Regions from separate parts of the Pseudarthrobacter cremeus genome, predicted to be linked through region 2. Evidence: riboswitches for the same ligand, from Rfam matches in the RefSeq annotation. Region 2 holds a riboswitch; each other region holds the start of a gene.
What was found. A riboswitch is a leader RNA that binds a small molecule or an ion and turns the genes downstream of it on or off. The one in region 2 is predicted to bind cyclic di-AMP.
Positions count from the first base shown of each region.

Region 1: another riboswitch for cyclic di-AMP. It lies ahead of ACS5PJ_RS20435 (aggregation-promoting factor C-terminal-like domain-containing protein); the one in region 2 lies ahead of ACS5PJ_RS02105 (LysM peptidoglycan-binding domain-containing protein).
Region 3: another riboswitch for cyclic di-AMP. It lies ahead of ACS5PJ_RS11710 (M23 family metallopeptidase); the one in region 2 lies ahead of ACS5PJ_RS02105 (LysM peptidoglycan-binding domain-containing protein).
Region 4: another riboswitch for cyclic di-AMP. It lies ahead of ACS5PJ_RS07640 (glycoside hydrolase family 16 protein); the one in region 2 lies ahead of ACS5PJ_RS02105 (LysM peptidoglycan-binding domain-containing protein).

Region 1 is NZ_JBPZHC010000015.1:34,927-41,732, reverse strand. Features, by position in the region: gene ACS5PJ_RS20445 (response regulator transcription factor) at 286-1,026, shown strand; gene ACS5PJ_RS20440 (HAMP domain-containing sensor histidine kinase) at 1,034-2,566, shown strand; cyclic di-AMP (ydaO/yuaA leader) riboswitch at 2,659-2,818, shown strand; gene ACS5PJ_RS20435 (aggregation-promoting factor C-terminal-like domain-containing protein) at 2,824-3,606, shown strand; gene ACS5PJ_RS20430 (YdeI/OmpD-associated family protein) at 3,659-4,102, shown strand; gene ACS5PJ_RS20425 (HAD-IA family hydrolase) at 4,083-4,763, opposite strand; gene ACS5PJ_RS20420 (VOC family protein) at 4,808-5,182, opposite strand; gene upp (uracil phosphoribosyltransferase) at 5,302-5,937, opposite strand; gene ACS5PJ_RS20410 (phosphatase PAP2 family protein) at 5,950-6,741, opposite strand.
Region 2 is NZ_JBPZHC010000001.1:474,748-481,553, reverse strand. Features, by position in the region: gene ACS5PJ_RS02110 (protein adenylyltransferase SelO) at 1-1,271, shown strand, start outside; gene ACS5PJ_RS02105 (LysM peptidoglycan-binding domain-containing protein) at 1,340-2,182, opposite strand; cyclic di-AMP (ydaO/yuaA leader) riboswitch at 2,186-2,358, opposite strand; gene ACS5PJ_RS02100 (aggregation-promoting factor C-terminal-like domain-containing protein) at 2,572-3,897, shown strand; gene ACS5PJ_RS02095 (TraR/DksA family transcriptional regulator) at 3,988-4,350, shown strand; gene ACS5PJ_RS02090 (DNA alkylation repair protein) at 4,354-4,881, shown strand; gene ACS5PJ_RS02085 (DUF1810 domain-containing protein) at 4,937-5,377, shown strand; gene ACS5PJ_RS02080 (glucose 1-dehydrogenase) at 5,460-6,353, opposite strand; gene ACS5PJ_RS02075 (DUF1918 domain-containing protein) at 6,542-6,733, shown strand; gene ACS5PJ_RS02070 (NUDIX domain-containing protein) at 6,791-6,806, shown strand, end outside.
Region 3 is NZ_JBPZHC010000005.1:301,960-308,765, forward strand. Features, by position in the region: gene ACS5PJ_RS11695 (HNH endonuclease) at 1-229, opposite strand, end outside; gene ACS5PJ_RS11700 (NlpC/P60 family protein) at 562-1,338, opposite strand; gene ACS5PJ_RS11705 (C40 family peptidase) at 1,528-2,202, opposite strand; cyclic di-AMP (ydaO/yuaA leader) riboswitch at 2,273-2,439, opposite strand; gene ACS5PJ_RS11710 (M23 family metallopeptidase) at 2,584-3,408, opposite strand; cyclic di-AMP (ydaO/yuaA leader) riboswitch at 3,412-3,631, opposite strand; gene ACS5PJ_RS11715 (iron-dependent transcriptional repressor DtxR) at 3,813-4,508, opposite strand; gene serC (phosphoserine transaminase) at 4,793-5,923, shown strand; gene ACS5PJ_RS11725 (MFS transporter) at 5,932-6,806, opposite strand, start outside.
Region 4 is NZ_JBPZHC010000003.1:228,596-235,401, reverse strand. Features, by position in the region: gene ACS5PJ_RS07655 (AAA family ATPase) at 1-757, shown strand, start outside; gene ACS5PJ_RS07650 (DegT/DnrJ/EryC1/StrS family aminotransferase) at 957-2,120, shown strand; gene ACS5PJ_RS07645 (acetyltransferase) at 2,117-2,752, shown strand; cyclic di-AMP (ydaO/yuaA leader) riboswitch at 2,882-3,057, shown strand; gene ACS5PJ_RS07640 (glycoside hydrolase family 16 protein) at 3,061-4,125, shown strand; gene ACS5PJ_RS07635 (glycosyltransferase) at 4,261-5,427, shown strand; gene ACS5PJ_RS07630 (lipopolysaccharide biosynthesis protein) at 5,424-6,806, shown strand, end outside.

The DNA.
Region 1 (6,806 bases), on a different contig from region 2:
GTTGCAGCCCTCTTTCGAAGATGCTTCGGGCGGCATGGCCCATCCGGATTTTAAATTCATCTGGAAATCATTTACCGAAATCTGTCCGCCGTTTAGGCCGCGTGTCCAGCCCTGAAGGCCAAATATGGCGGCACCCGCCTGGTTTTCCCGGCACCGGACAGTCCCTCCGGGCCGCACGGCCGGAGTCCTGCGCCTGCACCACATCCAGCTCGCTAGGCTGGGATTCACAGCCCGCACACAGGAAGCCCATAGCGCGGGCTAACCCGAACATCGGAGAGTTGTCCCATGGCCACTTCGCACTCCATGACCAACAACCTTCCGCAGCTCACCCACCCGGACGGCTCCCCCATCCGCGCCCTGGTGGTTGACGACGAGCCCAGCCTCTCCGAGCTCATGAGCATGGGGCTCCGCATGGCCGGATGGTCCGTTGCCGTGGCCGCGGACGGCCCGGAGGCCGTCAAGCTGGCCAAGGAGTTCCGCCCGGATGTCCTGGTGCTGGATGTGATGCTGCCCGGGTTCGACGGCGTGGAGCTGCTCGGCCGGATACGGGCCTTCGCCCCGGAGGTTCCTGCGCTGTTCCTGACTGCCAAAGACGCCGTCCAGGACCGGATTGTGGGCCTGGCGGCCGGCGGGGACGATTACGTCACCAAGCCATTCAGCATGGAAGAAGTCCTGCTGCGGCTGCACCGTCTGGTCCAGCGGTCCGGCGTTGCCGCCATGGACACCGCCGAACTCGTGGTGGGCGATCTGGTCCTCAACATCGACACCCGCGAGGTGACCCGCGCCGGCGACGACGTCCAGCTCACTGCCACCCAGTTCGAGCTGCTCCGTTACCTGATGGAGAACCCCAAGCGTGTGATCAGCAAGGCCCAGATCCTTGACCGCGTCTGGAATTACGATTTCGGCGGGCAGGCCAACATCGTCGAACTCTATATCTCCTACCTGCGCAAGAAAGTCGATTCCGTCCACCCGCCCATGATCCACACCGTGCGGGGCGCCGGTTACGTCATCAAGCCGGCAGAGTAGCCCTTCCATGTCCTCATCACTGGCCACCCAGCCGTCCAGACGGAGCTGGCTGAAGCCCGCCACCTGGCACCTGCGTACCCGCCTGGTCCTGCTCGCCATGGCTCTGCTGGTGGCCATCTGCGGGGCCGTCGGCCTGTTCAGTTACGCTTCCATGGATTCCTTCCTGACGCGGCAGCTCGATGAGCAGCTGAGCCAGGCCGCGAACCGTTCGAACGATCCCGGGCGGCCTCCCTCGGGCGGCGGATTCAACGGCAGGGACCCGCTGGACGCCCGCGGCCAGAGTGTGGGAACCCTCAACGCCCGCATCGTGAACGGACAGCTCAACAGCGGCGGCTACCTGGACCCGAACACCACACGCTCTGCGCTCAGCTCTGAGGACAAGCAGACCCTGCTCGCCCTGGCGCGGAACGGCAATCCGGTGGACCGCCCGCTCTCCAAGGGTGACTACCGGATCGTGGCCGTGGAAACCGGCTTCGGCGACGTCCTGGTGACGGGACTTCCGCTGGCAGCCAAGGAAAGCACGCTGGCGTCACTGGTGTGGACGTTCACGTTCGTTTCCCTGGGCGGCCTGGCGCTGATCGGGCTTGCCGGGACCGTGCTCATCCGGCGCACCATGAAACCGCTGGAGCAGCTTTCAGAAGTTGCCACCCGGGTATCGCAGCTCCCCCTGGATGCGGGCGAGGTGGCACTCGCGGTGCGCGTCCCGCCGTCGAACTCCAACCCCGGAACCGAAGTGGGCAGCGTGGGCCACGCCCTCAATCTGATGCTGGACAACGTGGCCAATGCGCTGGAGGCGAGGCAGAAAAGCGAAACCAAAGTTCGTCAGTTCGTCGCCGATGCCTCACATGAATTGCGGACTCCGCTGACAGCCATCCGAGGCTATACGGAACTGATGCGGATGACCGAGAATTTCACGCCGGACGGCCGGAAGTCCTTGGCGCGGGTGCAGAGCCAGTCGGAGCGCATGACCACCCTCGTGGAGGACCTGCTCCTGCTTGCCCGGCTCGACGAGGGCCAGCCGCTCAAACTCAGCGAGGTGGACCTCACCCAACTGGTGGTCGAGACAGTCAGCGACGAAAAAGTCATCGCCCCGGGCCACACCTGGCGCCTCGAACTGCCGGACGAGCCGGTCGCGGTGACCGGTGACGCATCGCAACTGCGCCAGGTCCTGGTGAACCTGCTCTCCAACGCACGCAAGCACACTCCGCCGGGAACCACCGTGGTGACCGGGGTCAGCAGGGCGGCTGATGGCAGCGCCGAGGTTACGGTAACGGACGACGGCGGCGGCATGCCGGCCGGATTCGTGGACAAGGCCTTTTCGCGGTTCGCCCGCGCAGACGCTTCCCGGGCGGGCACCGCCCACCCTTCCGGAGCCGCGGCCTCCGAGGGCACCAGCGGCCTGGGCCTGTCCATAGTGCAGTCCATCGTTGAGGCGCACGGCGGAACCGTCACGGCGACATCTGCCCCCGGCCATACGGCCTTTACGCTTCGCCTCCCTTCAGGTTCCCCAACCACGCAAGGTGACACACCGGCGTCGTGATCCCTGTTACCAAAATGTGACTTAAGGTTGTAACTCCTGTACCGTCGATTGGGTGCAGTTCCCTTTGGGCTGCATATCCGGATGACGCCAAGCTCTGCCGCTCCCCGGATTCCGCGTTCAGAGGCAGAGGCGGGGGACCCACGGTCCCGGGCCCAAGAGTGCCCTTGGGGTTAAGCCAGCACGTGAACTTTCCGTGTGGCCGGATGCCCTCATCCGAACCCGACAGCTAACTCCGCAGGTGTGAGAGGCGATCCATCATGTCTGAATACAGAGCACAAACGCGCCCGGAGAACGGGTCACAGAAACCGCACGGCCGCCGGAAAGCTTCCGAAGCGGAGTCAGCATCCCCGGTAGCGGCAACCTCCGGGTCCACATCCACCCCCACCGCATCCTTGGCCAAGCTTCCCTCCATTGGCAAGCGTGCAGCAGTATTCACGGCGGCGTGCGCGCTCCTCATCGGAGTCGGCGCTGCCGGCCAGGCGTCCGAGTCAACTTCACTGCTGGCCGCGGGCGATGCCCAGCCAACTGCTCAAACCTCCGCCGCGGCCGGATCCAGCCTCAGCTTCGGAACGGCCGAAGTCCAGGCGAAACCCGCTCCGGAAGCCGCTCCGGCAGGGATCAGCCTTGCCCCGCAGGCTGCCGAGCCGGCACCTGCCGCCGCCCCGGCCCCCGCTCCAGCGCCTGCGGCGGCGCCCGAGCCTGCCCCAGCACCGGCACCGGTAGTGGCGGTCAATGACCCGGCCGGCGCCCAGGCGTACGCCGCCGGGCAGCTGGCATCATACGGTTGGGCGGCTGACCAGATGCAATGCCTGAAGACGCTCTGGACGAAGGAATCCGACTGGACCACAACGGCCACCAATGCCAGCAGCGGCGCCTATGGCATCGTCCAGTCATTGCCTGCGGAGAAGATGGCCAGCGCCGGAGCGGACTACCTGACGAACTACCGCACTCAGATCAACTGGGGCCTGAACTACGTCAAGGAGCGCTACCAGTCCCCCTGCGGTGCCCTGAACTTCCACCTGTCGCACAACTGGTACTGAGCACAAGGCTCCATACCTGTCGGCTTTGAGCCGTCCGGGGCATACTGGGGCCATGAAATTCACCACCACGATTCTTGGCAGCGGCAATAAGACCGGTATTGAGGTCCCGGCGGAGGTCGTCGCCGGGCTGGGCGCAGGCAAGCGGCCGCCCGTCGTCGTGACCATCAACGGGAAGAGCTACCGCAGCAGCATCGCCGTGATGGGTGGCCAGAACCTGATCGGGGTCAGCGAGCACAACCGCGAATTCACGGGGGTCTCCGCCGGCGACACCGTGGAGGTGGACGTCGAGCTGGATACCCAACCGCGCATTGTCGAGGTTCCGGACGACCTCGCGGCGGCAATGGCGGCCGATCCTGATGCCCAGGCGTTCTACGCCACCCTCAGTTACAGCAGTCAGCGGCGCTACGTGGAGCCTCTCGCTGATGCCAAAACAGAGGAAACCCGGTCGCGGCGGATCGCCAAGGTAGTGGCCGATCTCAAAGCCGGAAAGAAATAGTCCTTCGTCCCTGCGCATCTGAGGTCACCGAGGCGGAAACCTCTGCGTAGTCCTGAATGTGCAGCACGCCCGGCGGCAGTGGGCCCGTCTTGGACCCCACCGCCACAGTGCGGATCCCGGCGGCCACGCCGGCGGCAATTCCAGCCGGAGCATCCTCAAAAACCACGGCGTCCCCGGGCTCCACGCCCAGCAGGCGGGCCGCCGTCAGGTAGCCTTCCGGGTGCGGCTTGCCCCGGGTCACAACCTCCGCCGTCACGGACGTGCCCGGCATCGCCAGGCCCGCCGCGTCCATCCGGATATCCGCCAGGACCCGGTCCGCGGAAGTCACCAACGCCACGGCATCGGCCGGAAGGCTTCCAAGCAGCCTGGCCGCGCCCGGGATGGCGATGATCCCGGCGGTCCGCACGCGTTCCATGGCGCCGAGTTCCCGGGTGAGCGCTACGACGTCGGAACCTGCTGGAGCGAACCGTTTGACGGTGTCGATGGCCTGCACGCCATGGGAGGTCCGCAGGATTTCTTCGATGTCCAGGCCATAGCGGTCCGCCAACTCCCCCCAGACCTCCTCGACAACGGCGGTCGAATCCACCAGGGTGCCGTCCATGTCAAACAGGGCGGCACGGCAGGTGAACGCGCGTGTGGAGGCAGGTGCGAAGGGATTCATGCACCCCATTTTGCCCTACCCGTTTTTGCATGCCTTGGCTTGACCTACGATTCCCGCCCGGGAATGTACTGCACGGCCCACTTGTTGCCGTCCGGATCAGCAAAATAGACGAAGTGTCCCCAGTCCTGGACGTCAATTTCACTGACGTCCACACCGTTGTTCTTCAGATGGTCGTGCGCGGCCTGGATGTCACTGACCACGAGCTGCAGGTTCGGCGCGGTGCCTGGCGGGGCGTCCGTGAGCCCCTCGCCGATGCTGATCGAGCAGGCCGAGCCCGGCGGGGTCAACTGGACAAAACGGATGCCGTCCATCGGCCGTTCGTCGAAATCCGCGTTGAACCCCACTTTGTTGACGTAGAAGTCCTTGGCGTGGTCGACGTCGGATACCGGCACAAAAACGAGTTCTAGTTTCCAGTCCATCCGCACAGGTTAGCTGCGAGGCAGCGCGTCCGGAAGGCCGTGGGCAAAAGGCGCCCGGGTGGATGCCAGTACCGGCCGGGTCGACGCAGTTCCGGCACCGCCGGAAGCTGTACCGCCAGTCAGCCTGCGATTCCGTACAGGCGGTCGCCGGCGTCGCCGAGTCCGGGGACAATATAGGACTTCTCGTTGAGTTTTTCGTCGATCGATGCCAGGACGATGGTGACGTTGGCGTCGGCGAGTTCTTCCTCCAGCTTGGCCAGTCCTTCCGGGGCTGCCAGGAGGCAAATGCAGGTGACGTCGGACGCGCCCCGTTTGAACAGGAACTTGATCGCTTCGCGCAAAGTGCCGCCGGTGGCCAGCATGGGGTCCAGCACGAAGATCTGCCGGTCAGTGAGGTCATCCGGGAGGCGCTCGGCGTAAGTGATGATGTCCAGGGTCTCCTCGTCCCGTGCCATGCCGAGGAAACCGACTTCAGCGGTGGGAACAAGCTTGGTCATGCCTTCGAGCATGCCCAGGCCGGCACGAAGGATGGGGACCACCAGAGGCGTGGGCTTGGTGAAGGCGGTTCCTACCGCGGTGCTGACGGGGGTCTCGATGGTGACCGGCTGTGTGCGGACCTCACGGGTAGCCTCGTAGGCCAGAAGGGTAACCAGCTCTTCCGTCAACTGCCGGAAGACCGGTGACGGGGTGTTCTTGTCCCGGAGGACGGTGAGCTTATGGGCGACCAGCGGGTGGTCCACAACGAGAGTGCGCATGGGTCAAAACTATCACCCGGGCGCAGGGCCCCCGCCCGAAGAGCCGGTGCCCGCACCGCGTTCTGCAGAGCCCCCGGCGGAGCCCTGCACACCCGCGCCGTCTTCCGTGTGGTCGTCGCGGAGGACCGGGTGTTCAAAGGTTGGGGACGGACCCGCGTGCTCACGTTTACGCAGCAGATGGAAGAGTCTGTGTGCGAGTATCACCATGGCCACCCAGGCAAGGCCAAGGAACCAGCCGGCCATCACATCGGTTAGCCAGTGATGACCCAGGAACACCCGGCTCAGGCCCATCGCGATGATGAAGACGGCGCCGGCGGTGATGGCGGTGATGCGCGTCCAGAGCACCTCGAACTGGAGGCAGATGATGTAGACCAGTACGCCGATCACCACTGTGGTGTTGAGGGTATGGCCGCTCGGGAACGACGGTGAGGTCTCATAGGGCGGGACGGCGTCGGCGTGGTCCGGGCGGGTCCGGCCTACGAGGCGTTTGCCGAAGGTGGTGGCCGTTGTTGAAACGGCCGCGGCGCCGCCCACCAGGATGATTGGCCGCCAGGTCCTGCTCAGGAAAGTGAGCCAGGCTGTGAGGATGGAGGCCAGGATGGGCATGCCGATGCCCCCGCCCAGATTCGTGAACCCGGTCACAGCCGAGTCCAGCACCGGGTTGCGGAGTTCTTCAGCAAGTTGAAGGGCCGGCTGGTCGAGATTCGCGAGCCCGGCATCATCCACCACGTTGTCGTACACCTCGGCACCCAGCAGTGCCATGGCAACAACCAGCACACCACCGACCAGAAGCGTGATCCACATTGCGGCATACGGCTTGAACCATTGTCCCAGGCGGTCCCTGAGGGTGTCCGTGTCCACGTTGCCTC
Region 2 (6,806 bases):
GCAACCTGATCCCTAAAGGTGCCACGCCGGTTGCCCAGGCCTACGCCGGCCACCAGTTCGGCGGCTATTCGCCGATTCTGGGTGACGGACGGGCCCTGCTCCTCGGGGAGGTCACGGACGTCAACGGGCGGCTCCGCGATGTCCATCTCAAAGGCTCCGGCCGCACACCGTTTGCCCGTGCCGGGGATGGCTTCGCCGTCGTCGGTCCGATGCTGCGGGAGTACCTCGTCAGTGAATCCATGCACGCGATGGGCATCCCCACCACACGGTCCCTCGCGGTCGTAGGGACCGGACAGCCGGTCCGCCGCGAAACAATGCTGCCCGGCGCTGTGCTCACCCGGGTCGCGGACAGCCACCTGCGGGTGGGGAGTTTTCAGTTTGCCAGGGTCAACGGAGACACTGAGCTCCTCCGCCGCCTGGCGGACCATGCGATCAGCCGCCATTACCCTGCCGCGGCGGCGGCCCCGCAACCATATGTGGCGTTTTTCGATGCGGTGATAGCGGCCCAGGCGTCGCTGGTTGCCCGGTGGATGCTGGTGGGGTTCGTTCACGGCGTGATGAATACGGACAACATGGCAATCTCAGGCGAAACCATCGACTACGGCCCCTGCGCGTTCATGGACGCGTTCAACCCGGGCGCCGTCTACAGTTCGATCGATGAGGGCGGACGCTATGCCTACGCCAACCAGCCTCTCATCGCCGAATGGAATCTCACCAGGCTCGCCGAGGCGTTGCTGCCCCTGCTCCATGAGGACCAGGAGCAGGCTGTTGCGCTCGCCGTGGAGTCCCTCGGTGCCTTCCGCACGCAGTACAGCGCCGCGTGGTTGTCCGGGATGAAGGCCAAGCTCGGGCTGGGGGCGGGAGCAACCGAGGATATCGCGGCGCCGCTGGCGGACGACCTGCTGGCTCTGCTGCAGCAAGGGGAAGTGGACTACACCTCGTTTTTCCGCGGCCTCGGCTCAGCAGCCGGCGGAGCCACGGCAACGGTCCGGGCCCTCTTCGTGGATCCGGAGGCGTTCGAAGCATGGGCTGAACGCTGGCGGGCCCTGATGCCTGATGCGGAGGCCATGGACCGGGTCAACCCCGTGTACATCCCGCGGAACCATCTTGTTGAGGAGGCCCTTGCCGCGGCTACAGCCGGCGACCTGGGCCCGTTCAACCGTCTGGTGGATGTGCTGGCCGATCCTTACACGGAGCGGCCGGGCCAGGAACGCTATGCGGCCCCCGCCCCGGATGACTTCGGGAGCTACCGGACCTTCTGCGGGACCTGAGCATTGAATGGACGGACGACGGCGGCGGGTTGCTTGAGGCGGCCCGCCGCCGTCCGTTCCAGCCGGGATCACCCTACGCGGACGAAAGATGCTCCCGTAAGCCAGCTGATGGAGTGGACTTCGGTCTTGTAACCGTCCACGCCGCCGCTGACAACCTGGCCGTTGCCGGCATAGACGCCCACGTGGCCGGCAGTGATAACGAGGTCACCGGCGGCCGGGGTACCCACCACGCTGCCGTACTGGAAGAACTGGACGGGCGCCAGGTCCCCCACACTCTTGCCGACCGAGCGCAAAGCCTTCTCCACCATTGCGGTGCAGTCCTGCTGGATTCCCAGCTGGGAGTAGGCGGATGCCAGGATCGCCGGGCCGGCGGCGCCGGAAGGAGCCGGCGCCGCCTGGGCCGTTGTGGAAGCCAACCGGACCCCGGTGTTGGTCGGCGCTGCAGGGGCCGCAGCAGCCCTGGGAGCCGGAGCAGCGTAGCCGGCGCCCGGGATGCTGATCTGGTTGCCGGGGTAGATGATCGAGTCCATCGACAGGCCGTTGGCGGCCAGGACGTCTCCGAGGGCAACGCCGTAGGCGGCCGAAATGGCACCGAGCGTGTCACCCGAAACGACGGTGTGGACGTTGCCCGCTGCAGCGGGGGCAGCAGCGGCAACCGGGGCGGCTACCGGGGCAGCCGCCGGCGCGCTGGCCTGTCCCTGGATGTTGGCGGTTCCGGAGTTTTCCGGGCCATGGACACCGGCCTGGGCAGCAGTGCCGGCACTGAAAAGCATGCCTGAGGCGGCCACGGCCACAAGGGCCGGCCTGCCGATGGTGCGGGCGTGCGCCTTGGCTGCTGAGGACAGGCCAGTAAGCACAATGGAGCGGGCTGGAACGGCGCGGTGGCGTGCGGAAGCTGTGTTCTTTGACATGGTTGATCGCCTCTCCCATGCCTGCGGGGTGAGCTGTCGGGTTCGGGTCGGAGTCACCCGGCCGGCAACGCCTCCGCACGGGACGGAGTGTTGACGACTTAACCCCAAGACTTCCTGCGAAGCCGTGGAAATGTGGTTCCCCCGTCCCTGCCAGTTGAATGCGGCTGGGGTCCCGGGTCAGCGGCAGGGCTCGGCATACTGACGGGAATGTCCCGGCTTAAACCGGGGCACCGGACGACCATAACTTCTGTTCTGCGGCAATGTCACATTCCGGTAACGGAATGTAAGCGGTAGCGGTGCCTCGCTTTTGCTCCTGCGTGAACACCTGACGGTAACGATGTTGCAGGTCAGGGGCGCAATGGCGTATATGCCCGGTAGGCTCACAAACTATGTCGCGTTTTTTTCAAAAAGTGGGGCCGTCTGTCTCTGCCGCTGCTCTGGCGATGGCCTTTGCCGCCTCGTTATCGATGCTCCCCGCACACGCCGGTGACGACGCGCCCCCGGGCGGCTACCCGTCATGGCAGGACGTTCAGGATGCCAGGCAAAGTGAGGCCGGCAAAGCCGCAGAGGTCACCAGGATCAACGACCTTTTGGGCGGACTCCAGGCGCGGGCTGAAGAGCTGGGAAGCGCCGCGGTTACCTCTGCCGCCGAGTACGCGGTTGCCGATGCGGCCCTTCGGGACGCTACCGCCAGGCTGGATACCCTCGCCGCCCGGACGGCGCGCGCAACCGCTGACCTGGAACAGCACAAGAGGGAGATCGGAGCATTGGCTGCCCAGTCGTACAAGACCGGCGGCACCAATATGGGCTTCTTCGTAGCCCTGGATGCCGTGCAGACCAACAGCATCCAAGGCCTCAACATCGTCCAGATCGTCAGTGACAAAACAGCCGCACTGGTGAGCAAGGCCGCGGCGGCCGAACGGGTGTCCCATTCGCTGACCGACCAGGAGAAGGTGGCAAGGGCGGAGCGTGAGCGGCTGTCGGCCGAAGCGAAGGGCAAGCTGGAAACCGCCCAGGCGGCTCAGCAGGCCATGTCCCGCCAGATTACCGAGCAACAGGAGCATGGCGGGGAGCTCACTGCACAGCTTGCATCCCTCAAGGGCACCACCGCCGCGGTGGAAGGGGAATTCAGGCAGGGTCAGGCCGCCCAGGCCGCCTACGAAACGGCCCAGGCCGCCAAGCGCGCGGCGGCTGCAGAGCAGGCACGCCGGCAGGAAGAGGCGGCTGCCAAGGCAGCGGCCCTTGCTGCCGCGCAGAAACCGGTGAACCCGCCACCCGCGGCACCTGCCGCGCCGCCGGCCGCCGCACCCGCCGCACCACCGGCGGCCGCACCGGCACCAGTCCCGGGCCCGACGCCGGCCCCGCCACCGGTCGTCGTCGTACCTTCTGTCCCCGGCGGCGCGGTCAACGACCCGGCGGGGGCGAAGAGCTATGCGTCCGGGCGGCTTTCGGCGTTCGGGTGGGGTCAGGACCAGTTCCAGTGCCTGGCCCAGCTGTGGACCAAGGAATCCAATTGGCTGACCACGGCCACCAATCCCTATTCGGGCGCTTACGGCATAGCCCAGGCTTTGCCACCGGGAAAATACAGCTCTGCAGGGAGCGACTGGCTCACCAGCTACAGGACGCAGGTGGAGTGGGGCCTCGCCTATATCGCGGACAGGTACGGGTCACCGTGCGGTGCCTGGAACCACTCCGTTGCCAACAACTGGTACTGACCTGTCCGGACCCACAGTCCCGGCAGTTGGTGTCTGCCGTTCAGGCGCGACTGCCGAGCCGGTTGTGCATGGCCCGGCTAGGCTTTCCCCATGGCTGACTTCGAAAAGTTCCGGGTTCTCCTGGAGGAAGAACGTGCCCGGAAGCTTGCCCTGCTGCCGGCGCTGCGCGCAGACATTTCCTCAGCCAATGCCGCCCGGCAGGATTCCAATGTGGACGACGAGCACGACCCCGAGGGCGCCACGATCGCTTTCGAACTGTCCCAGGCATCGGCACTGCTGAACCAAAGCACCTCCGGGCTCGCCGACGTGGAGGCCGCCCTCCAGCGGATCCTGGAAGGAACGTACGGCACGTGCGCGGTCTGCGGCCGGCCCATCGCCGAGGGGCGCCTTGAGGCCCGGCCCTGGACGCCGTTCTGCATCAACCATGCCGCCACCGGGCGTCACGGACGGTAAGCCATGAACCAGAGGGTGCAGGATGCCGCCGCTTTCATCGACGCCACGCTGCAGAACGAGGGTTCGTGGTACCGGGCCGACAACGTCGAATCAAGGGTCGGCGCGGCGCTGTCGTCCTACGGGGCTTCGGTGGGAGCCATCCGCGGGACAGTCCGGGATGCAGGCCGGAAGTTCAGGGACCTGGACCACGACGAAGTGACGGCCCTGGCTTCGGTCCTTTGGGGCCAGCCAGGCCCCGGCCGACGGCCGGTTTTTGAACGCCGCCTGGCGGCAGTGGTGCTCTTGCAGTCGCGGGCTGTCCTGCTGCGGCATACTGATCTGACGCGGGTCGAGGGTTTCATCCGCACCGCCCACGCGGATGATCTGGTGGCCCCGCTCATTGCGGACGTTGTCCTCCCGCTGTTGGCCGCACTGAAGGGAAGGGACCGGCAGCGCGCGGAGACGGTCATCGGCCGGTGGAGCCAGGACCCGGACGGGCGGGTCAGCCACGCCGCGTCATTGACAACCGGGATCACCGCGGGGACCGCCTAGGTCAGCCCGAACCGAACAAAATACAGCCCGAACCGCTTTAAAGCAGGAGACATACATGAGTGATACCTACGACCTGGAACGCTTTGTTGAAGCCCAGGACAACTCGGGGACCTACGGCCAGGCGCTGGCAGAGCTGCAGCTCGGAAAGAAGACGGGCCACTGGATGTGGTTCATCTTTCCCCAGTACGCCGGGCTGGGCAGCAGCCCGACGTCGGTCAGGTACGCCATTGCCTCGCTGCCGGAAGCGCAGGCCTACCTCAAGCACGAGGTCCTTGGGCCGCGGCTCCTGGAGTGCGCGGCAGCGATCGCCACCCACGCCGGCCGTTCCGCTACGGATATCCTGGGCGGCATCGATGCCAGGAAGCTGCACTCCTCGATGACATTGTTCCTTCGCGCCGCGCCCGGTGAGACTGTCTTCAAGACTGTGCTGGCGCAGTTTTTCGACGGCGAGCCTGATCCGGCCACCGATGCGCTGCTCGCTGGGGACCGTGACTGACGCGGGCCGCTAAACAACGGCAGCGGTGCGCCCCGCTGCTGGAGCATGCCGCCGCCGTCGGTCTTTTGTTGCCCTGCCGAACCTAGGGCGAGGGTGTGCCGCCGTTCACGTTCAGCGTCTCGCCCACCACGTAACTGGACTCGGCGGAGGCGAGGAACACGTAGGCCGGGGCGAGCTCGGCAGGCTGGCCGGCGCGGCCCAGGGGAGTGGACTGCCCGAACCCGGGCAGGTCTTCCTTCGGCTGGCCACTGCTTACCTGAAGCGGCGTCCAAACGGGTCCGGGAGCCACAGCATTCACCCGGATGCCCTGGGGCGCAAGCTGCTGGGCCAGGCCTTTGGTGAAGTTGTTGATGGCCGCCTTGGTGGTGGCATAGTCCACCAGTGCGGGAGAATGGTTATAGGCCTGGATGGACGTGGTGTTGATGATGGCTGACCCCGGCGGCAGATGCGGAAGTGCGGCCTTGGTGAGCCAGAACATCGCGTAAACATTGGTCTTCAGTGTGTGGTCGAACTGTTCATCGGTGATGTCCGCAATGGTCTCCTGCGCCACCTGCTTGCCGGCGTTGTTGACCAGGATGTCCACGGCGCCCAGAACGGCGACGGCGGTGTCCACCAGTTCCTGGCACGCCACTTCATCCTTCAGGTCGCCGGGAACTTTGACGGCTTTCCGGCCCGCCGCCTCGATCAGCGCTGCAATGCGCGCTGCATCCTCTTCCTCCTCCGGCAGGTAGGAGAGTACGACGTCGGATCCCTCCCGGGCGAACGCGATTGCCGTCGCAGCCCCGATCCCGGAGTCCGCACCGGTCACGATGGCCTTTCGGCCCTCAAGGCGGCCGGTTCCGCGGTAGGTTTCCTCGCCCAGGTCAGCTTTGGGCCCAAGCTCCGCATCCAGGCCAGGCTCTGGCTGGTGCTGCTCCGGAGGCGATATCTTCTCATAGGCCGTCACGGGGTTCCGGAAGGTGTACTGATCCGTCATGGTGTTCCTCCTGTTGACTGCGAGCTGAAACGGGCAGGCGGTTCGCCCGAACCAAGAAAGCTAAGCATGCTTAGGGTCCCACCCTAGGCAATGAGGAGGGCACCTGCCAACCCCGGCACCAATCGATGCCGGTCACCTCTGTTCCAGCTGTGCTGTCAGTCGTAACCTAGGGCTGGGAGGTGATTGCCATGGAGGCAGCGCAGGGTGACAGGATCATCGTCCATGGGCGGACCGTAGGGGCCTCGGACCGGCACGGGGTGATTATGGAAGTCAGGGGACAGGGAGGCCACCCGCCGTACTTGGTCCGCTTTGACGACGGCCACGAAACCGTGATGTACCCCGGCGGCGACTTCGCCGTCGAGCGCGGGCACGGGAGCTAGGCGGCCGGCGCGCGGCAGTCCGCTGCGTCAGGGGAGGGTACCTGTCAGACTGGAGTCATGGATCATTCCCTGG
Region 3 (6,806 bases), on a different contig from region 2:
GCCGCAGTACCCCGCGGCGGCTCACCGCAGTGCTGTGGTTGTATCTGGGGCGGATGTAGCGGTTCAGGAGAATCACGGACGGGCGGCCCAAAATCTCCTGCGGCCCCACCACGGGGTCCTCGCCTTCCGCAACAACACTCGCCTTGCCTGTGAGCACAAGGACCAGCGCCCGGCGGAAGGTGATCACCGCCAGCGGTTCATATCCAGCATTCAGAACGAGAGTGCGCATGCACTTACCTCTTTGTGGCCGCACCCGTCAGGGGCACGAGGGCCGGCTGCCCCCGGCATATCCGGGCTATGGATCGACACCACAAGAGTAAACAAAGAAACCCTGGATCAACTAATCGTCGCCCACGGGAGAACTGCCGTGTCGGGTGGCGGCTCACCTGGCACCGGTTACAGGTCACTGTCCGGGATCAATGTCCGGGGCCCCCGGGGACAGCGAGCCCGGGGCGTCCAAGGACAGCAGACCGGCGCGCCCTGGGAAAGCATCCCGCGGCGTCCGGAGACAGCAAAGGACCCCCGCCGGCTGGCGGGGGTCCTTTGGGGCTGAATCAGCTGCTAGGAAACGCGGATGAAGACCGGTCCGGAGCCAACGTTGGCGCTGAAGACAACGGTCTGGTTGCCGTTGTAGCCGCCATGCACTGCCTGGCCGTTGCCGGCATAGACAGCAATGTGGGCAACGCCCGCGCCGCCGTCGGCGTAGTAGATCAGGTCGCCCGGCTGAGCCTCGGCGGCACTCACGGTGCGGCCCAGGCCCAGGTAGCCGGCAGGCCAGTCGTGGAAGTTGATTCCCACGGCGGCCAGCGAGTTGGTCACCAGCATGGTGCAGTCCTGCATGACACCCAGCTGTGCGTAGGCAGCGGAGAGGATTGCCGCGCCCTTGCCGCTGGCAGCAACCGGGGCCGGGGCGGCCGGAGCCGAAGCGGTGGTCACCTTCACAGCAGCGGCACGGGCCGGAGCGGCAGCCGGCGCCGCAACCGGAGCTGCCTGCACCTCGACTTCGGGCTCGGGTGCCTCGACCACGGGGGCCGGCGTCGTGGTGACTGCAGGCTTCTCGTAGGAAATGGCGATGGTCGACTCAGCCGAAATAACGGCGGGGGCGGAAACCTCAACCTCAAGGTTAGAGGCCGAAACCCCTTCATGCTGAACGCTGGTGTCGGCAGCGTTGGCTGCGATACCGCTGGTCAGGACCAGGCCGGAAGCAGCAGCGATAACCGCTGCCTGACGGCCCATGCCGCCGGCGTTGTCGCCGACAGCCTTGGCAATGACAGCCAGCGAGTTGGTCTTGGTGGTGACCTCGGCGCGGTGCCGTGCAGAAGTTGCACGAGTAGTCATTAATTTTCTCTCTTTCGATTTCCTCAGGACCGCGTGGCAGGCCAGGGGCTTTGGACGTGCCGGCATCTTGGGGGTACGCCGGCACGTCCCGAACGGGGATTTAGCGAAAAGGTCCAGGCCGGCACACGGTTCCGGCAGCGCGAGGGCTGCAGGAACCGGTGCCCGGCAGGAACCGGGGCGCGGAAGGAACTACTGCGCCAGGGTGAAGAAGGAAGAGGTGCCCGTGGAGGCAGCTGAGTGGAGCAGCGTTCCCTGTGAGGGGTTCAGCGCGCTGATCATCATGCCGTTGCCAACGTAGATGCCAACGTGAGCGCCACCGTTCTGCATGACCAGGTCACCGGGGACGGGGGTGGAGGTCGGCTTCATAGCCGTCCAGGCGTTCACCCGGGGAATGCTGATCCCGGCCTGGGCGTAGACCCACTGCGTGAACCCGGAGCAGTCCCAGCCGCTGGGAGTGGTGCCGCCCCAGACGTAGGGGTGGCCGATGCCGGTGTAGGCAATGGCGGCCAGACCGGATGCGGCTGCAGAGGAGACGGCGCCGGCGAGCTTGTCGGCGGCCTTTTCCGTTGCCCCGGCACCCTGTGCGGCGGTTTCGGCTGCAGTTGACAGCGCACGGACTCTTTCGATCTTCGGCGCGGCGGTGGTCTTGACCACCGGGCGTTCGAACGAAACAGTGGCCGTGGGAGCGGCAGTGACGGCCAGTGCAGACTGAGCTGACCCGGACTCGGTGGATGCGGACACGCCGGCGGTGGAATCCGCAGCGTTGGCCGGAAGCCCCATGGTCAGGATCAGACCTGACGCGGCTGCGATGACAGCAGCCTGGCGACCTACGGTCCCGGCATTGGCACTGACTGCCTTGGACACAGAGCCCAAGGGGTTGGTGCGAACCGTGTGCGCGCGGTGACGCGCAGAATTATGACGTGAAGACACGAAGGTAGCCTCTCCCAATGCCTGCGAGGTGAGCTGTCGGATTCGGATGGGAGTGCACCCGGCCGCGCTGCTTCCTGGGAAGCTTTGCGACTTAACCCCAAGGCCTTCAGAAATCGAAGACCAAAATTGGTTCCCCCGCCCCTGCCAGACGAATTCATGCGAACGGACCTTGAGCGGTGGCAGAGCTAGGCAATCCACTCAAGAACGTCAGCTTCGGAAAAGCTGGCGCGCTTTAGACGGTACAGGAGTTCTGAGCCAATGTCACATTCAGGTCACGGCATGTCACCTGAATCTGATAGTTGGCCATCATTTGGGTCAGAGCCAGCCGGTGGGGTCGACGACTTCGCCGTTGACCTGGACCTCGAAGTGGAGGTGGCAGCCGGTTGAGGCGCCCGTGGTGCCGCTGAGGGCCACGACGTCGCCGCGGCTGACCGTCTGGCCCATCTTGACGCTCGCCGAGGAGAGGTGGTTGTACGTGGTTTCGAGGCCGTTCCCGTGATCCACCACGACGCGGTTGCCGCCGCCGTACTGGTGCCACCCCACGAACGTCACGGTGCCGCTGGCGGCGGCCATGACAGGAGTTCCGCACTGGGCAACAAAGTCCTGGCCCCGGTGGAAGTCGCCGGCACCGCCGGTGATGGGGCTTACGCGGAAGCCGAACGGTGAGGCTGTGGTCAGTTGGGCCAGGGGCGCACCCAGGCTTCCGGCGGAGGCTGCGCGGGTGATGGACCCTGCGGACTGGGCGCTCAGCAGCTGCTTCAGCTTCCCGTCGGGATCGCCCTTCGTCACTACCGAGGAGCGGCTGAAGTCAATCTGCGCACCGGCGGCGGCCGAGATTTCGGGCTGCGGGGCGGCGGAGACAGCTGATGCAGGCTGCCCCGGCTCCTGCTGGGCCATGACCGGGCTGGTGGCCGGAACGGTAACGGTGAGCACAAGTCCCGTTGCAGCGAGGGCTATTCCGGCCTTTTGGCCGATGCCGCTGGCGGCTGCGAAATCCGTAATTTGCCGGAAGGGTCCACGCCGGCGGCGCGCTTCGCGCTGGGAATCGCGTGGCCTGTCGGCCGTAAAAACCTCGGCCGGACGCGGCACCGAGGCGGGGCCCGCAGCGCGACGGCGGCCCCTGGAGTATTGCGTGGTCAAGAATGTTCCTCTCTGGATAGCCTGCGAAGTTAGCTGTCGGATTCGGGTCAGAGAGTTCAAAGACCCGGTCCGCCGTGACAAGCACTTTGGCGCAGAAATATCCCGTGAGGATTCTTCATTGGAAGAGGCTTGCTGCTGACGGACTTCACCCCAAGGCAGCCTTGCGACTGCCGGTTGTGGTTCCCCCGCCTCTGCCAGTTAGTGACTCGTGCACCTGATCCGCTGGCAGAGCTCGGCTCCGGATCAGGTAACGCTTTTGTATCGACGTTCTGTGAAAACTATAAATGATTAAGTCGGACAGTAACAATTCCGTTATCTTTGCAGAACGGCGCTTACTGCGCTAGTGGCACGCCAGTCCAGGCTTGCCCGTGCCGGAAACCCGGAGCGCTCAGCAACCCGGAGGGTCAGCCGACTGAAACGAACACGTGCGCAGCGACTTCCGGGGGCAGCTCCAACGCCCCCTCGATACCGGGCACACGGACGGAAATGTACTCCCCTACGCGCTCCAGCGTGACCGAAGCGCCAGGCCGGATGCCGCCCTCATCCAGCTGGATCAGCAGTTCCGGCTCCACCTGGATGGGCTCTGCGAGGCGGCTGACCAACACGTTCGAGTCCGGGCCGTAGCCCTGCATGGCTTCAAGGAGATTAATCACACCGTCGTCAAGGAGTGAGGCGGGCGCTCCGCCCAGGGCGGCCAGCCCGGGGATGGGGTTGCCGTAGGGCGACTGTGTGGGATGGTTCAGCAGTTCGTAGATGCGGCGTTCGACCCGCTCGCTCATCACGTGCTCCCACCGGCAGGCTTCATCATGGACGTAGGCCCAGTCCAGGCCGATCACATCGGCGAGCAGGCGTTCTGCGAGGCGGTGCTTGCGCATGACTTCGGTGGCCCGCTTGCGTCCGGTCTCCGTCAGTTCCAGGTGACGGTCCCCCGAGACCACAACCAGCCCGTCCCGTTCCATCCGGCCGATGGTCTGGGACACCGTGGGCCCCGAGTGACGCAGCCGCTCGGCAATGCGCGCACGAAGAGCAACGATGTTCTCTTCCTCAAGCTCCAAAATGGTCCGAAGATACATCTCCGTGGTATCAATCAGATCCGTCATCCAGCTCAGCTCCTCGAGCGCAGTACCTTGCGTTGTCCCACCGTATCGCGTCCGGCGCAGCGGCGAGGTCCGGTGAAAAGCTTAGCCTATTTTGAATTTGTCCGGATAATTCCGGGCGGCCGCACGGCGGGGCTTCCTGTCTCATTGACTGGACTATGACGGCGCCGGTTCGGCGCCAAATAGCCGGTTCAGGCAGAATAAAAGGGGCCCTTCGTGCAGTCACTGCCGGCCACCCCACCGTCCTTCGGACATGAGTCATGTCAACGCCGAAATTTGGAGCCACTGTGAGCGAAACCAGCATCACTATTCCTGCCGACCTCCTGCCAAAGGACGGACGGTTCGGCGCAGGCCCCTCCAAGGTCAGGCCCGAACAGATCGAAGCACTCGCGGCGGCCTCCAGGACCATTCTGGGCACCTCACACCGTCAGGCGCCGGTGAAGAACCTCGTGGGGTCCGTCCGCGAGGGGCTGAGCCGGTTCTTCCGCGCCCCCGAGGGCTATGAGGTCGTCCTGGGCGTCGGCGGCTCCACCGCTTTCTGGGATATCGCCAGCTTCGGCCTGGTGGAGAAGAAGGCCCAGCACCTCTCCTTCGGCGAGTTCGGCTCCAAGTTCGCCTCCGCCACCAACAAGGCCCCGTTCCTGGAAGCCTCCTCCATCATCACGTCCGACCCCGGAACCCGCCCGGCAGCCCAGGCTGAAGCCGGAGTGGATGTCTATGCCTGGCCGCAGAACGAGACCTCCACGGGTGTGGCGGCACCGGTCAAGCGCGTCGAAGGCGCAGACTCCGGTTCACTGGTCCTGGTTGACGCCACCTCCGCGGCAGGCGGCCTGGACGTTGATGTTGCCGAGTCCGATGTCTACTACTTCGCGCCGCAGAAGAACTTTGCGTCCGACGGCGGCCTGTGGCTGGGGCTGTTCTCCCCGGCCGCGCTGGAACGTGCGGCCAGGATCAAGGCCACGGACCGCTGGATCCCTGACTTCCTGGACCTGCAGACGGCGATCGAGAACTCCAGGCTGAACCAGACCTACAACACGCCGTCGCTCTCCACCCTGGTGACGCTCGACGCGCAGGTGCAGTGGCTGAACGCCAGCGGCGGCCTGGACTTCGCCGCGGCACGCACCGCGGACTCCGCCGGCAGGATCTACAGCTGGGCCGAGGCTTCGGACTTCGCCACACCTTTTGTGGCCAAGGCCGAAGAGCGCTCCAACGTCATCGCCACCATCGACTTTGACGACTCCATCGATGCCGCCGCGATCGCCAAGGTGCTGCGGGCAAACGGCGTCGTGGACACCGAGCCCTACCGGAAGCTGGGCCGCAACCAGCTCCGGATTGCCACGTTCGTGGCCATTGACCCGGACGACGTCTCCGCGCTGCTGGCCAGCATCGACTTCGTCGTGGGCGAACTCCGCAAGTAGCGAACGCTTCAACGTCCGACGGCGTCGTCCGGGTTTTGCTCCCGGTCGGCGCCGTTTGCCGTGTCCCCCGGGCTGGCAACGTCGCCCAGGCGGGATACCACCCGGAAATGGCGCAGACCGCGGGCGCGCCGGTTGAACGCGATCCTCAACTGCTGGGCACGGATGATCCACACCAGTCCGATCAGCGCGGCGATGATCCCTGATGCGGCTGCAACCGCAAGCGCCCACCGGGCACCGGCAACGTTCGCAACCCAGCCCACCAGTGGCGCCCCGATGGGGGTGCCGCCCATGAAGATGGCCATATAGAGGGCCATGACCCGGCCGCGCATCACAGGATCGGTGGTGGTCTGGACGTAGCCGTTGGCACTGGTCATCATGGTGATCGCGAACAGGCCAACGGGGACCAAAGCAACGCCGAACCAGAAGTAGTCGGGGGCCAGGGCGGCCAGCCCGGAGGTCACTCCAAAGGCAGCCGAAGCACCGAAGATCATCCGCAGCCGGGGTTTGCCGCGGCCTGCGGAGAGCAGTGCGCCGGCCACCGAGCCGATGGCCATGATGGAGTTCATCAGCCCGAACTCATCAGCGTCCAGCCCGAATTCCGTGCCCACCATGGCCGCGATGAACAGCACGAAGTTGAGCCCGAGCGTTCCCACAATGAAGACAGCCACCAGCACCACCACGAGGTCCGGACGGTAGCGGACGTAGTGCAGGCCCTCGCGGATCCGGCCCTTTCCGGCAGCCGCGCGGGGAAGCCGGCGCAAGGACGCCGACGGGATCTTCCACAGGCTCAGGAGCATCGCCAGGAACGTGGCGGTATTGATGAGGAACACCCAGCCCGGGCCGACCGCCACGGTCAGCAGTCCGGCAACTGCCGGCCCGATCA
Region 4 (6,806 bases), on a different contig from region 2:
CCAGCTGGCGGCCTGCCAGGGCCACTTTGCACTCATGCGCGGCAACCTGGCGGAGTCCTTCGCGCACCTCTCACGTGCCGCCGAGATCGGAACGGCGTACGGAAACCCTACGCTGCTACGCTGCGAGGCGGATCTGGTGGAAGTCCTGGTCAGGCTCGGCCGCCACCACGAAGCGGCGCAGGCCCTCTACCGGCTGGAGAGCCGTGCGGTCGGCCTGCGGTCTCCCTGGCTGCTGACGGCCGTGGCCCGCAGCCGGGCCATGCTTGCCGACGGCGAGCAGTCCCTTCAACTGTTCAGGCATGCCCTCGAAGCCCGGAACTCCCAGGATTCGATTCTGGAGCGCGCCCGGACCCTGCTTTGCTACGGGGAGCGGTTGGGCGCCTTCGGCCGGCAGCGGGAGGCCAAGGACGGGCTGATGCGCGCCAAGGTCATGTTTGACGAAGCCGGTGCGGACGCCTGGGCCCAGCACGTTGACTCGCTGCTCCTCGACGAACGTGTGGAACTGGCCGGCGCCCCTGGCAACCCCGCAATCCTCATGCTTGCAGACCACGAACGCGTGCTGGCGGGCATGGTGTCCCGCGGGATGCGGAACAAGGAGATCGCGGCCACCCTGTATGTGTCTGTGCGGACCGTGGAAGTGCGCCTCACCGCGATCTACCGGAAGCTCGGGGTGGAATCACGCGCCCAGCTGACAGCGCTTGCCACGGGCAAGGAAACCGCCCAGGCAAAGGAACAGTTCGTCCTTCCGGTCCTCTAGCCCAGCTGCCGGGGCACGGTGCTGCAGGTTCCCGCAATTCCCGCATTGTTCCCTGCCGGTGCCCACACAACCGGAGGCTTCCGGTGCCCCACCAGGACGCAGCCGACTAATTTGGCAGTACGGATTCAAAGTCCCCGGGGGCCGGAACGTGGGAAGGACGCGGACAAATGAGAACGGTCGCCAGCGAAGCCGGTGTGTGGTGACTGCGGAAACCGTGCTGGCCTGCATCAATGTCATGGAACCATGGATCGGCGAGGACGAGACCCGCGCCGTGGCTGAGGTCCTCGCCTCCGGGGTGCTCACCCAGGGGCCGAAAGTGAAGGCCTTCGAGGCAAGGTTCAGCGCACTGCAGGAGGTGCGCCACGCCGTCGCGACCTCCAGCGGCACCTCCGCGCTGCACCTGGCGCTGGTGGTGGCCGGCATCGGTCCGGGCGATGACGTGGTGGTTCCGTCACTGGCTTTAATCGCCACCGCCAATGCGGTGACGTATGTCGGCGCGCGGCCAGTGTTCTGCGATGTGGATCCAGTCACCGGCACCGTGACTGCGGCCTCCGTCCGGGCTGCACTGACCCTGGACACCCGGGCCGTGATCGTGGTGGACCAAGCCGGCATTCCGGTTGACCTGGACCCCGTCCGCGAGCTTTGCGAGCGTCACGAAATCATTGTGATCGAAGACGCCGGATGCGCTGTCGGTTCCGCATACAAGGGCAGACCGGTGGGCGCCGGAGCGGACGTTGCCGTGTGGTCGTTCCATCCGGACAACGTGCTGACCACGGGCGAAGGCGGCATGCTGACCACCCACCGGGCGGACTGGGCGGCGCGGGCCCGGAGCCTCCGTTGCCATTCACTGAACGTGCCGGTGGCGGACCGTCGCGGATCCGGCGTCTGCACGCCGGAGGTGTACGTCGAGGTCGGCTTCGACTACCAGATGACGGATCTGCAGGCTGCCATCGGCATGGTGCAACTGGGCAGGCTGGGCCAGATCGTGGCCCGCCGTCGGGAGATCGCCGCTCGTTATGCGGCAGGCCTTTCCGCCCTGGCCGGGCTCCGGTTGGTTGCCGACCCACCGTATGGGGCCACCAACTTCCAGTCCTTCTGGCTCGAAGTCCTCCCGGGCTTTGCCACCGACCGCGACGGGCTCCTGGGCCGCCTGGCTGATGCCGGGATTTCGGCGCACCGCGGCGCCGTGGCTGCTCACCGGCAGCCGGCCTACCGGTGGCGGGATACGGGAAACGCCGGGCTCCAGGCTACTGAACGGCTCGCCGACCGGACCCTGGTTCTTCCGCTTTTCCACAGGCTGGACAACGTCGGACTGAACCGCGTCATGAACAGCATCCGGGCGGCCGCCGGGGTCCACCGGTGAGCGAACTGGTCCTGATCGCCGCCAGCGGACTGGCCCGGGAAGTCCTGACAATGGTCCGCGCCAGCGGGCAGTACGACGTCGTCGGTATGCTCGACGACGACAAGGAAATGGCCGGCGTCACCGTCGACGGAGCGCCTGTGCTGGGGACCATTGACGATGCACCCAAGTTCACCCACGCGCTGGTGCTCGTGTGCCTGGCCTCCGGGAAGTCCCGGGAAGCTGTGGTGGAGCGGCTGGCGGCCCTGGGCCTCCGCGATGCCCGTTACGCCACCGCCATCGATCCCAGCGTGGAGTGCCCTGAGGGCTGCCGGATCGGCCGAGGCAGCATCCTCCTGAAGAACGTGACACTGACAGCCTCCGTCACGCTCGGGGCCCACGTTGTGGCCATGCCGTCCGTGACCTTCACGCACGACGACGACGTGGCGGACTTCGCGACGTTCGCGGCCGGCGTGTCGCTGGGTGGGGGAGTCCGGATCGGCCGGGCGGCCTACCTGGGGATGAACTGCAGCGTCCGTGAACGGACGTCAGTCGGGTCCTACGCCACGGTGGGTATGGGGGCGGCCGTTCTAAGCAACGTGCCCGACGGCGAAACCTGGGTCGGCGTACCCGCCCACCCCATCGACAAGGGATAACCGAAGCTCGGGAACGCCGAGCGCAAGGGGACCCTCCGCAGTTGTGATTCCTGTTACCGGATTGTGATTATCACCCACCGGTCCTGTACGGTCGATCAGTGGGCCCGGCCAATCCGGACCCGAATCCGGGATGTTACGCCGAGCTCTGCCGCTTCCCGGAGTCCACTAGGTTTAGGCAGAGACGGGGGACCCAGAGTCCGGGCCTTGGCATTTTGCCGGCCCTCGGGGTGAAGCCGCAATGGGGCGCGGCCGGATGGCCTCATCCGAACCCGACAGCTAACTCCGCAGGCGTTGAGAGGTAATCACCCATGTCTGGATCAACCCAGTCGCGCGTTAGCGCGCGCCAAAAAGCTGTCCACTCCACCCAACCCACCACGCCGGATTCCCGTTTCAAGAACGGCTTCCTGCACAGGAAAAGCCCGCGCACTCTTGCGTTCGCTGCCGCTGCCGTAGCTGCACTCCTTGCAGTTTCCGCCTGCGGCCAGGCCCAGGACCAGTCCTCCAGCGCCGCCGGCAGCGAGCTCAGCCCGGTCACCGACACGTCAGGCCAACAGTCGCAGGCCCCTGCGGCTGAAACACCGTCCCCCTCAGCCACCACCGAACCGCCCGCGGCACCGGCAGCCGAGGCACTCCCGGCACCGGCCCCTGCACCCGCCACTATGGCACCCGTGCTGGCACAGGCCGCCGCGCCCGCGCCACTTGCCGCCACGGGCGGCGCTGCGCCGCTCGGCGTTCCCGGAAACTGGACGATGGCGTTCAACGATGACTTCAACGCCCCGTCCCTGGACGGCACAAAATGGTCCAACTGCTGGTTCTCTTCGAACTGCGGCACCATGAACAAGGTCAGCACCAGCCCCGGCAACGTTGCTGTCGCCGGCGGAAATCTTGTGCTGACCCTCAACTCCGCGACGTCAGGGGCGCTGGTCTCGACGAACCCCAAGGGCGGCGCCACCACCGGTTACCAGTTCGGCACCGGCTATGTCGAGGCACGGATCAAGTTCCCCGGTAACGCCAACGGCCTGTACAACTGGCCCGCCTTCTGGACCACCGGCCAGTCCTGGCCGTCCACTGGGGAAAACGACATCGCCGAGGTCCTCAAGGCCAAGATGACCGTGAACTACCACTCAACGTCCGGCGCACAGAACCAGGGCACGGTCCCCGGAAACTGGGCCAACGATTTCCACACCTACGGCCTCCACCGTACGGCCACTTCCTCGGACGTCTACTATGACGGCGTCAAGGTCAAGTCCTACCCCACCAACGACGGAAACGCACCGCAGTACATCGTCCTCAACGTCGGTGCCGCATCCACCAACCCCACCTACGGAGCTGCATCGCAGGTCCAGGTTGACTACGTGCGCGCCTGGCAGTAATTTCAGCCGGCCAAAGTTAAGGCGGACGGACGACGACGGGGCTTCCCGCAGCCGTCCGGCCGCCTTTGCTGTGTAATACCACAGTTATTCCCCGCTACCCCTCGGAGCGCGGTACCCCTCCAGTACACTCTTGCAATGAGGTTGCTTTACGCAACAGAAAGCGTTCCCAACCGAGACCCCGTGCTAGGCGACGGCAGCTCGATGATCCCCTACGAGCTGATCAGGCACCTCCCCGCGGACGTCACTGTCACGCTCCTGACGTATGGCGGTCCGGTACCTGTTCCCGATGACGTACGCGGGCGCTGCGAAGCAGTGGTCATTTTGCCCACCCGCCCCCGCCGCTCGGCGCTGCTACGCTCAGCTTTTGGCCTGAACGGCCTCGGAAAGCACGAACGGTCCACACCCCGGGCCACTGGGGCGGTATCCGAACTCTCGGCCAGCCATGACGCCACACTGATCCACGGTCCGCATGCCCTGTTCCTTTCCCACTACGTCCGGGGGCCCCTGGTCCTGCAGACAGTGGACCCCTGGTCCATCCGTGCGGGCATGGACACCGCCATCGCAGGTGGCCTGCAGAGGCCGGCCTACCTGGCCAGGGAACTCCAATCCCTGAGGGCGGAGCGCCGCCTCCCCCTGCGGGCGAGGCTCCTCACTGTGGGGGCCCAGGATGCCGTTGCCTGGTCGGCCCGGCTGGGCCGCCCGGTCAGGAGCATCCCGAACGGTGCCGAACCTGCAGTCCGGACCGGCAGTACGCGGACTGCGCCGGTGGCCTGTTTCGTGGGAAGCCTGAACTACGGCCCCAACATCGACAGTGCCTCTGTCCTTGTTAACAAGGTCGCACCGCGGGTGTGGCAGCGGATTCCCGAAGCCAGGTTCGTACTCGCCGGCCGCCGTCCCACCCCTGCCGTCCTCGCCCTCGCCGGGCCAAGAGTGAACGTTCTGGCGAACGTGCCATCCGTCGTCGACGTATTCGACGGCGCCGACGTTGCAGTATTTCCTGACGAACACGGAGTAGGGATACGGAACTCTGTACGCGAGGCGCTGGCCGCCGGCGTTCCCGTGGTTGCCACGCCGGTGGCCGCCAGGGAACAGGATGCCCATCCGTTGCTGAGCATTGAAGCTGACCCGGAACTTTTCGTGGACCGCGTAGTGGAAATCCTGTCCCGCCCGCCTCGCGCGGGCATGGTCAGCGAAGCACCCGTCCGGACGTGGCAGACCGTGGCAAACGAATACCTGGAGGAGCTGCGCGCAGCGATCAGTTCCGCAGGCGCCGGTCAGCCGTTGGGAAACCGGAACGCATGAAGGACACGCCTGGAGACCTGGCACGGACCGGGGTCATGGGCGCCGTGTGGCAGGGCGCAGCCTTCGTTTCCGGGCGGGTCATCGTCCTGATCACCACCATCGTGCTGGCCAGGCTGCTTTCTCCCCATGATTACGGCCTGGTGGCGCTGGCACTTGTCCTGATGGCCTATGCCGAGACCATCGCCGACGCCGGGGTTGCGCAGGCCCTGATCTACTTGCCGGGTGAGGGGGTGATCGCCCGCTCGGCCCTGCTGATTTCCGTTGGCCTGGGCATGGTCCTCGCCGTGAGCGCCTTCCTCGCGGCGCCATGGATCGCCGCGGTTTTCGGCCTTCCTGACGTCGCTCCCCTCGTTCAGGTGCTAGGCGTGTCGGTGCTCGCCACGTCCTTCGGCGCGGTTCCGGAGGCGCTTCTTCGACGCGACCTGCAATTCAAGAAGCTGACTGTGGCGCCCGTGATGCGTGCCGCCACCATGGGTACCGTGACCCTGTCTCTGGCCTTTGCGGGCTACGAGGCCTGGTCATTGGCAGTCGGGACGGCCGCGGGATCCGTTGCCTATGCCATAACGTGCTGGATCCTGATCGGGTCCAACGGGCCATGGCAGGTGTGGCGCGTCAGCAAGGCTGCCCTCGGCGCCACCATCAACTACGGGGCACCCGTGGCGGGCAGCAACCTCCTGGCCCGGCTGATCTTCGACGTCGACTACCTCATCATCGGGCTCCTGCTGGGAGCCCAGGCCCTGGGCTACTACACCCTGGCGTTCAGGCTCCCCGAGGCCCTGATCCTGAACATCTTTTTTGTGCTCTCCACCGTGCTTTTCCCGCTCTATGCCCAAGTCAGAAGCGATCCGGAGAGGCTGCGGGACGGCTATCTCATGAGCGTGCAGATCCAGACCCTCTACGGGATCACGTCCGGCGTCGGACTGGCCATCCTGGCGCCCCTCCTCGTGCCCCTGCTGTTCGGACAGCAGTGGACCGACGCTGTCCTGCCCCTTGTCTTCCTGGCCCTCTACGCCGCAGTGCGGTCCCTCGGCGCCGGCGCCAACGACGTCTACAAGGCACTGGGCAGGCCCGGCCTTTCGATCGGGATCTCGGTGGTCCGGCTCGTGATCCTGGTGCCGGCCCTGCTGTTTGCCACTCAGTGGGGAATCGTGGGCGTTGCCTGCGCACAACTGGTAGTGGCCTTCGTGTTCGCCTGCGGAATGCAGACCGTGGCGGCCAAGGTGATGAAGATCAGGCCACGCCGCCTGGTGCGGGCTGCGCTGCCGGGCCTGGTCTGCGGGGCCGCTGTGGCCGTGACCGGACTGGGCACACTGGCCCTGCCGCTCCTCGGTCCCGTGACCACAACGGCAGCGGTGGTCATCGTGGCAGTGGGACTCGTC